2 regions of the Streptomyces sp. NPDC048436 genome follow, and region 2 is predicted to be linked to the other one. Evidence: riboswitches for the same ligand, from Rfam matches in the RefSeq annotation. Region 2 holds a riboswitch; the other holds the start of a gene.
What was found. Region 2 has a riboswitch for cobalamin ahead of ACGFX9_RS00335 (cobalamin biosynthesis protein). Riboswitches for the same ligand answer to the same signal wherever they lie in the genome.
Positions count from the first base shown of each region.

Region 1: linked by a shared signal. The riboswitch ahead of metE (5-methyltetrahydropteroyltriglutamate--homocysteine S-methyltransferase) and the one ahead of ACGFX9_RS00335 (cobalamin biosynthesis protein) in region 2 are both predicted to bind cobalamin.

Region 1 covers NZ_JBICXP010000002.1:759,949-764,711, forward strand. Annotated here, with positions in the region: gene metE (5-methyltetrahydropteroyltriglutamate--homocysteine S-methyltransferase) at 40-2,385, opposite strand; cobalamin riboswitch at 2,523-2,769, opposite strand; gene ACGFX9_RS09890 (MFS transporter) at 2,876-4,402, shown strand; gene ACGFX9_RS09895 (MFS transporter) at 4,414-4,763, shown strand, end outside.
Region 2 covers NZ_JBICXP010000001.1:59,271-64,033, reverse strand. Annotated here, with positions in the region: gene ACGFX9_RS00340 (cobyric acid synthase) at 1-610, opposite strand, end outside; gene ACGFX9_RS00335 (cobalamin biosynthesis protein) at 607-1,548, opposite strand; cobalamin riboswitch at 1,657-1,799, opposite strand; gene ACGFX9_RS00330 (hypothetical protein) at 1,965-2,201, opposite strand; gene ACGFX9_RS00325 (anion permease) at 2,214-3,479, opposite strand; gene ACGFX9_RS00320 (class II aldolase/adducin family protein) at 3,813-4,526, shown strand; gene ACGFX9_RS00315 (alpha/beta hydrolase) at 4,621-4,763, shown strand, end outside.

The sequences.
Region 1 (4,763 bases), on a different contig from region 2:
CGCGAAGCGCGCATCACGCTTCCGGCGGGGCCGATTCCGCTACCCCTCGGCGGGAAGGTTGCCCCGCACCCTGCGCGCGGCGGCCGTCATCCGCTCCAGGGCGGGACGGACCTCGTCCCAGCCCCGCGTCTTCAGACCGCAGTCCGGGTTGATCCACAGCCGCCCGCTCGGCACGGCCTTCAGGGCGCGGTCGATCAGGTCGGTCAGCTCACGCTCGGCCGGTACACGCGGGGCATGGATGTCGTACACCCCGGGGCCGACCTCACGCGGATAGCGCGCCTCGGCCAGCTCGTCGGCGATCTGCATCCGCGACCGCGCGGCCTCCAGGCTGATCACATCGGCGTCGAGATCCTCGATGGCGGCGAGGATCTCACCGAACTCCGCGTAGCACATGTGCGTGTGGATCTGCGTGTCGGCGCGGACCCCCGAGGTCGCGATCCGGAAGGCCTCCGTGGCCCACGCCAGATACGCGGGCCGGTCCTCGCCCCGCAGGGGCAGCGTCTCGCGCAGGGCGGGTTCGTCGACCTGGATGACGGCGGTGTCGGCGGCCTCCAGGTCGCCGACCTCGTCCCGCAGGGCGAGCGCGACCTGCCGTGCCGTCTCGCCGAGCGGCTGGTCGTCCCGTACGAACGACCAGGCCAGCATGGTCACGGGCCCGGTCAGCATGCCCTTGACGGGACGGTCCGTGAGCGAGCGGGCATACGAGGTCCAGCGCACCGTCATCGGCTTCGGCCGCGAGATGTCGCCCGCCAGGACCGGCGGCCGCACATAGCGGGTGCCGTACGACTGGACCCAGCCGTGCCGGGTGGCCAGATAGCCGGTGAGTTGCTCGGCGAAGTACTGCACCATGTCGTTGCGTTCGGGCTCCCCGTGGACCAGGACGTCGAGGCCCGCCTTCTCCTGGAACGCCACGACTTCGCGGATCTCCGCGGCGATCCGCTCCTCGTAGGCCGCCGCGTCGATCCGCCCCGCCCGCAAGTCGGCGCGCGCGGTGCGCAGTTCGGTGGTCTGCGGGAAGGAGCCGATGGTGGTCGTGGGCAGCGGCGGAAGGCCCAGGCGGGTGTGCTGGGCCGCCGCGCGCTGCTCGTAGGCCTGGGGTCGGCGGGTGTCCTCGGCGGTGACGGCGGCGCAGCGGGCGCGTACGGCCGGGTCGTGGGTGAGGGCGGATCCGGCGCGAGACGCCAACGCCGCCTTGTTCGCTGCAAGTTGGGGCGCGATCGCGTCGGCTCCGCCGCCAAGGCCCCTGGTCAGCGTGACGACTTCGTCGGTCTTCTGCCGGGCGAAGGCGAGCCAGCGGGCCACCTGCGGATCGAGGTCGCGCTCGGCGGCGGCGTCCAGCGGGACGTGCAGCAGGGAGCAGGAGGGCGCCACGTCCACGCGGTCGGCGAGGCCGAGCAGGGTGGCGAGCGTCGACAGGGACCGCTCCAGGTCGTTGATCCATACGTTGCGTCCGTCGACGACACCCGCGACGAGGCGCTTGCCGGGCAGTCCGCCCGCCGCGGCCAGCGCGTCGAGGTGGGCGGCGGCCGGGCCCGTGAAGTCCAGGGCCAGGCCCTCCACGGGTGCTTGGGCGAGGACGGGCAGGGCCGCGCCGAGCCGGTCGAAGTAGGAGGCGACGAGCAGCTTGGGCCGGTCGGTGAGTGCGCCGAGGTCGCGGTAGGCGCGGCCGGTGGCGCTCAGCACGGACGCGGGCTGGTCCTGCACCAGGGCGGGTTCGTCGAGCTGGACCCAGTCGGCGCCCGCCGCGCGCAGATCGGCGAGGACCTCGGCGTACACCGGAAGCAGCCGGTCGAGCAGCGTCAGCGGTTCGAAGCCGGGGTCGACGCCCGCGGCGGGCTTGGCCAGGAGCAGGAACGTGACGGGGCCGACGAGGACGGGCCGGGCCGTCAGACCCAGGGCGCGCGCCTCGGTGAACTCCCGCACCTGCTTGCCCGAGTCGGCGCGGAACACGGTGTCCGGGCCCAACTCGGGGACCAGATAGTGGTAGTTGGTGTCGAACCACTTCGTCATTTCGAGCGGCGCCGCCTCCTGCGTGCCGCGCGCCATGGCGAAGTACCCGTCGAGCGGGTCGGTTTCGACGGCTTCGCGGTGCCGGTCGGGGATCGCACCGAGCATCACGGACGCGTCTAGGACGTGGTCGTAGAGCGAGAAGTCACCGGTGGGCACTTCGCCGATCCCGGCGTCGGCGAGCAGACGCCAGGTGTCGCGGCGCAGGCGGGCCGCGGTCTCGTGCAGGGCGCCGGCGGTGGTGCGGCCGGACCAGTAGCCCTCGATGGCCTTCTTCAACTGCCGGTCGGGGCCCTGCCGGGGGTAGCCGTGGACCGTGGCGAGAGGCCGTGCGGTGGTTGTGGCGACGGGCCGTGCGGTGGGCGTGGGGTCAGTCACGTCAACTCTCCTTCGCGAGTCGAGCGGTCGGACTCGATGCCGCACGAGGACGCGAAGGGACAGCACAGACACGGATGCCGAGCACCCTGCCTGGTCCGCCGACCCGCCCTCGAGGTCACCGAGTTACCGCGCGCCGTGGTGGCGTGCGGGCAGGTGGCAGGTCTTCGGACTCGTGGGCGGGCCAGGCCGCGTACGCCTCATGTGAAGGCGTGCGCGTCAGGCATCTACTGGCCGTCGCTTCCCGGACCCGGGGACCGGATCCAGTGCGGGTGACGGCGTTCGTTCCCACTCACCGCTGCGGGGCAGTCCCGGATTCCCACCGGGTTCCCTCTTGCGACGCATCCCGCCTGGCGGACGGGGCGAACCAGCTGCGGGGTCAGCCTAGCCGTAGCGGGTACGGGGCCCCACCGGGCCCCGGTCGCGGGCTCGGGGAGGCGCGCCTACGGTGTGACGGGGGCCTTGTGCGACCGGGGGTGTCTGGAGGCCACCGATGGACCGCTCACCCGCGCCGGAGCCCTTCGAAGCCGTGCAGGCCACCGGCCCCACGGCCTCCGCCGCCCCACCACAGAGCGGCGGGCGGCACGAGCACCGCTGGCTGATCCTCGGCGTCGTCGGGATCGCCCAGCTCATGGTGGTCCTCGACGCGACGATCGTGAACATCGCGCTGCCATCGGCCCAGCAGGACCTCGGGTTCAGCGACGGCAACCGCCAGTGGATCGTCACGGCGTACGCACTCGCCTTCGGCAGCCTGCTGCTCCTCGGCGGCCGGATCGCCGACCTGGTGGGCCGCAAGGTCGTCTTCCTCGCCGGACTCGGCGGATTCGCGCTGGCCTCGGCGCTCGGCGGTGCGGCGACGAGCTTCACCATGCTGGTGCTGGCCCGCGCGCTGCAGGGCGTGTTCGGGGCGCTCCTGGCGCCCGCCGCGCTGTCCCTGCTCACCACGACGTTCACGGACCCCAAAGAACGCGCCAAGGCGTTCGGCATCTACGGCGCCATCGCGGGCGCGGGCGGCGCGGTCGGCCTGCTCCTGGGCGGCGTACTGACCGAGTACCTGGACTGGCGCTGGTGCCTGTACGTGAACCTGATCTTCGCGGTCCTCGCCATGCTGGGCGGCGCCCGGCTGCTGCACGGCGGCAGGCCTGCGGACCGGCCGAAGCTGGACGTCCCCGGAACGGTGCTGGTCTCCGCGGGCCTGTTCTGCATCGTCTACGGCTTCTCGAACGCCGAGACGCATGCCTGGAGCGATGTCGACACCTGGGGTTTCCTGGTGGTCGGCGCCGTCCTGCTGGCGGCGTTCGCCTGGTGGCAGACGCGGGCCTCGCATCCGCTGCTGCCGCTGCGGGTGGTGCTCGACCGGGACCGCGCGGCGTCGTTCCTCGCGATGTTCATCTCCGGCGCGGGCATGTTCGGTGTCTTCCTGTTCCTGACCTACTACCTCCAGCAGATCCTCGGCTACACGCCCGTGAAGACCGGTCTCGCGTTCCTGCCGATGGTCGGCGTGATGGTGGTCATCTCGGTCGTCACGACCAACTGGCTCGTGCCGCGGTTCGGCGCGAAGCCGATCGTGCCGCTCGGCATGGGCCTCGCGGCGGCCGCGATGGCCTGGCTCACCGCCCTCGACGTGCACAGCGGGTACGCGGCACATGTGCTGCCGCCGCTGCTCGTGGCCGGCCTCGGTCTGGGTCTGGTCTTCGCACCCGCGATGAGCATGGCGACGGCGGGTGTCGCCTCGCACGACGCGGGAGTGGCGTCGGCGATGGTCAACACCAGCCAGCAGGTGGGTGGTTCGATCGGCACCGCCCTGCTCAACTCCCTTGCGACCAGCGCCGCGGCCGACTATCTCGTGGGCAGGCAGCCGTCGCCGGCGGTGAAGGCGCAGTCAGCCATGGAGAGTTACTCGACGGCGTACTGGTGGTCGGCGGTCTTCTTCGCGGTCGGTCTCCTCGTTACGGTCGTGCTCTACCGACGCGGCGCGCCGGTCCACTCGGACGCGGACGGCGGCGCGGTGCACATGTGAGGCGGTGAGGGATGACGTCCACCTCGGAGGCGTCCGCGAAGGACAGCGCCGACGGCGGTGTCGCGCTGGCGTCCGCGCGGGGCCGCTGGGTCCTTGCCTGCGCGGTCCTCGCGTCGGGCATGGCGATGCTCGATGGCACGGTGGTCAACATCGCCCTGCCGACGCTCGGCCGCGAACTGGACACGTCGATCGCGTCTTTGCAGTGGGTCGTCAACGCCTACATGCTCACGCTCTCCGCGCTGCTGCTGCTCGGCGGTGCGCTCGGTGACCGCATCGGCCGCCGGCGGACGCTGATCATCGGCATCGTGTGGTTCTCGGTGGCGTCGGCCCTGTGCGGCCTCGCGCAGGACGCGGGGATGCT
Region 2 (4,763 bases):
AGACGTCGCCCCGGAACTTGTTGACGAGATACCCGGCTATCAGCTCCTGGTCCGCGGCACTGAGCAGCGCGGTGGTCCCGAAGAAGGAGGCGAAGACGCCGCCGCGGTCGATGTCGCCGACGACGACGACGGGGAAGCGGGCGGCCCGCGCGATCCCCATGTTCACGATGTCCGTACGCCGCAGATTGATCTCGGCGGGACTGCCCGCGCCTTCGCAGATCACGGCGTCATAGCTGCCCCGAAGTTCCTCCAGGCATCCCACGACGGTGGAGAGCAGCGCTTCCTGCCGCCCTCCGTGGTAGCCGCGGGCGCTCATCTCGCCCACGGGCTTGCCCATGAGGACGACCTGGCTGCTGCGGTCGCTGCCCGGCTTGAGCAGCACGGGGTTCATCAGCGGGCTCGGCTCGACGCGGGCCGCCTGCGCCTGCATGGCCTGGGCGCGCCCGATCTCGGCGCCCTCACGCGTGACGAAGGAGTTGAGGGACATGTTCTGCGCCTTGAAGGGCGCGACGGAGACCCCCTTGCGGGCCAGCCACCGGCAGATGCCGGCGGTGACGACGCTCTTTCCCGCGTCGGAGGTGGTTCCGGCGACGAGCAGTCCACCACTCATGAGGCCCTGCCTTTCCGCATGGTGCTCACGGCCGCGGCGACCCCGAGGGCCAGCACCCCGACCCGCCGCGACAACCGCACGGCACGCTCGATGTCCGCGACTTCGACGCCGCGTCCTTCCGCGTTCAGGACGGGCCGGTGCTCGATGCGCCCCGCGTAGGAGAGGCTCCCCCCGAGCCGCACGCCCAACGCCCCCGCGAAGGCGGCCTCGACGGGCCCGGCGTTGGGGCTCGGATGCTTCGCCGCGTCACCCCGCCAGGCGCGCAGGGCGCCGCGCGGCGAGTCACCGGCGGCAGCCGCGAGTACGGCGGTGAGCCGGGCCCCCGGCCATCCCATGACGTCGTCGAGCCGCGCGGAAGCCCACCCGTAGCGCCGGTACTTCACGGACTTGTGCCCGACCATCGCGTCCAGCGTGTTGACGGCCCGGAACCCCGCGAGACCGGGAACTCCCCCCAGAGCCCCCCACACCAGGGCGCCGACCACGGCATCGGAGGTGTTCTCGGCGACGGACTCGACCACGGCCCGCGCGATGCCATCGGCGTCAAGGGCCTGCGGATCGCGCCCGCACAGATGCGGCAGCCGCTCCCGCGCCACCTCGACGTCCCCGGCGGCGAGCGCACCGCCGATGGCCCGCGCCTCACGCCCCAGCGAGGTCCCGCCGACCACGGCCCAGGTCGCGGCGGCGGTCAGCGCGAGCGATGCGGCGCGCGAGTCACGTACAAGAGAAGAGGCCAGGACGGCGGCGCCCGCAGCGCCCCCGGCGCACACCACGGTGTGCAGGGCGCCCCACCCGCGGTGGTCCCGCCACAGCACACGTTCGACGGCACTCGCGGCGCGGCCGAACGCGGCGACCGGATGCCCGCGGCGAGGATCGCCCAGGAAGAGATCACCGAGGAGGCCGGCGGCGGCGCCGTACGCGAAGTCGCGATCGGCACACATGGGTTCAGCCGGTCGCTGTGCCGTGAGGAGAGCTCACGCTCGGGAACTGGTCCGGCAACGGGCGGCCGCGCATGGCGATATGTCCTCACTCAGGGTGTCCGCGCCCTGGTTCGACGTGATCGGCGGCGAGAGTTCCTGGCTTCCGAGGAGTCAGCTCCTCGATGACAGTGGCGGGACCGCGCCGGATTCGCACCGGCTTCCTCTCTTGCTGCCGTATTGGCTCCGGCAGTCCACCACGGCCCGCGAAGGCCCGTCAACTCGCCGTTGACCTGCGACGGGAGAGTGTGCTGAGGCCCACAGCCGGGCTCATCGCCGGGCCCCTCGTCGCGCCTGACACAGGGCCCGCACGCGAAAGCGGGGTGCGGGCCGCCGAAGCGTCCCGCACCCCACCCGAAACGTGGACCCGAAAGCTGTCGTCAGGCGACGATCAGATAGATCCCGTACGCCACGGCCGCCGCGCAGAGCGCGAAGCACGCGTACGCACCCGTGCGCGCCGCCGCCGGGGCGCTGCCCGCGGAAGCGGTGGCGGCGGACGTCGCCGCGTCGCGCTTGGAGAGGGCGACGATGCCGAGGGTGAACAGGCCCACCAGGGCCACCGTCACGCCGAGGCTGACTCCGAAGACGGAGCTGAGAGCTGCCCAGTCGATGTTCATGGTGATCTGTCCTTACACCGTGGCGCGGGCGGAATCCGCCACAGAGCCGGTCGGGGCCGGGATGGTGGCCTTGACGAGGTCGACGTCGCTCGACGGCACCGGGCCGGTGGGCGGCGGCGTGACGGCGGCGATCGCGGTGGTCACGACACCGGCGGGCTCGGCCTCAAGGGCGTCGTCCTCGTCGTCCGTGACGTTCGTGTGGTCGACGGAGTTGCGGCGGGACAGCGACCAGATGACGGCCGAGCCGCCCACCAGGAGCGCGGCCGTCGCCGCGACGCCCCAGGGGCCCTGCTTGGTGAGGAACTCCGCGCCCGCGCCGACCAGACCGGCGGCCGGCAGGGTGAGGCCCCACGCGACGAACATGCGGGTCGCGGTGGACCAGCGGACCACACCGCCCTTGCGGCCGAGGCCCGCGCCCATCACGGCGCCCGAGCAGACCTGGGTGGTGGAGAGCGAGAAGCCGATGTGCGAGGAGGCGAGGATCGCGGTCGCGGCGCTGGTCTGGGCGGCGAAGCCCTGCTGCGGCGCGAGGTCCGTGAGGCCCTTGCCCATGGTGCGGATGATGCGCCAGCCACCGAGGTAGGTGCCGAGCGCGATGGCGATGCCGGCCGAGACGATGACCCACATCGGGGGGTTGGCGCCGGGGTTCAGGACGCCGCCGGTGATCAGGGCGAGCGTGATGATGCCCATGGTCTTCTGCGCGTCGTTCGTGCCGTGCGCCAGCGAGACGAGGCCCGCGGAGGCGATCTGACCGGTGCGGTAGCCCTTGGCGGTCGCCCTGCCGTCGGTGTTGCGGCCGATGCGGTACGTCAGGCGCGTGGCCAGCGTCGCGGCGATACCGGCGACGAGGGGCGCGGCGAGAGCGGGGATCAGGATCTTGGTGACGACCGTGCCACCGTTGATCGAGGACCAGCCCATCGACATGACCGCGGCGCCGATCAGGCCGCCGAAGAGTGCGTGGGAGGAACTGGAGGGCAAGCCCACCAACCAGGTCAGCAGATTCCAGAGAATCGCGCCGACCAGGGCCGCGAAGATCACCTCTGTCTTCAGTCCGTCCTCGTTGACGATGCCGCCGGAGATCGTTTTGGCGACTTCGACGGAGAGGAAGGCTCCGACGAGGTTCAGCACGGCGGACATGGCCACCGCCGTCTTGGGCTTGAGAGCGCCAGTCGAGATGGTGGTGGCCATCGCGTTGGCTGTGTCGTGGAAACCGTTCGTGAAGTCGAACACGAGAGCGGTAACGATCACGATCCCGAGGAGAAGCGTGATGTGTTCCATTTACCCAGGCTTCTGTTGGACGTCAGTGGCAAGTGGAACGTAGGCAATCCGAGTGAACGGAAAGTGAACTGGGCCGGGCCGTGCGGTGACCCGTTCCGGGGCATCGCCACTCCGGTTGTGCCGGGGTTCTGGAGAAGATCGCCGGCAGTGGTGCCACGAACCCCGGAATCTGGGCTTCCAGAGGCTCTGTGGGGCTGCCCGGGACTCCTGCCCCAGCCACGGGCAGCCCCGTTCGGACGACGCGGCGATCCGTTGAGGAGATCCTGATCACCTGCTGTCGACGCATGAGCTCCGCACCACCGCGCCGCAGCCCGCGGGTGACAGGATCGCGTCATGACGGAGCAGCTGGGTGGCGGTCGGCAGGACGGGATCGAGCAGGACGGGTCCGAGCGGGACGCGATCCAGCAGGACGGGATCGAGCAGGCGTGGGGCGAGCTGGTGGCGGCGGCCCGCAGGACGGTGACGGACGGCCTGGTGGTCGGCACGTCGGGCAACGTCTCGGTGAAGGTCGGCGACACGATCCTGGTCACCCCGAGCGGCGTCCCGTACGACCGGCTGAGGCCCAAGGACGCGGTCGGCGTCGACACGGACGGCAATCAGCTCTTCGGCACCCTCACCCCGACCAGCGAACTGCCCATGCATCTCGCGATCTACCGCACCACCGACGCCGAAGCCGTGGTCCACACCCACGCGGTGCACGCCACCGCCGTCTCCACCCTCGTCCCTGAGCTCCCGCCCATCCACTACATGACGGGCGTCCTCGGCGGTCCGGCCCGGGTCGCCCGGTACGCGCCGTACGGATCGGACGAGTTGGCCGAGAACATGCTCCGGGCCCTGAGGGAGCGCACCGGCTGCCTGCTGCAGAACCACGGCACCATCACCTACGGCACCACCCTCGACCAGGCGTACGACCGCACCGCGCAGCTGGAGTGGATGTCCCGCCTCTGGCTGACGGCCAGCGCGGTCCCGGGCCACACCCCGACCCTCCTGTCCCCAGGTCAGCTGAGGGAAGCGGAGGACCGACTGCGGGGTTACGGCCAGCGGTGAGGCGGGCCCCGCGCCCCCTCAGGACCCCGGGAGGACTTCACTCCGCGGGCACCGCCCACTGGCCGTACCCCTGCCAGGGCCGGACACTGGGCGGGTGCGCCCAGCCAAAGCGACAGCAACCGCCGTCACCGCCGTCACCTCCGCCCTCCTGGGCGGCGCAGCCGCCGTCGCCGCGGGCCGGTTCGCCAGCAACGCGGCCCTGAAGGCCCCGGCCGGCCGGCCGCTGCCGACCGAGCC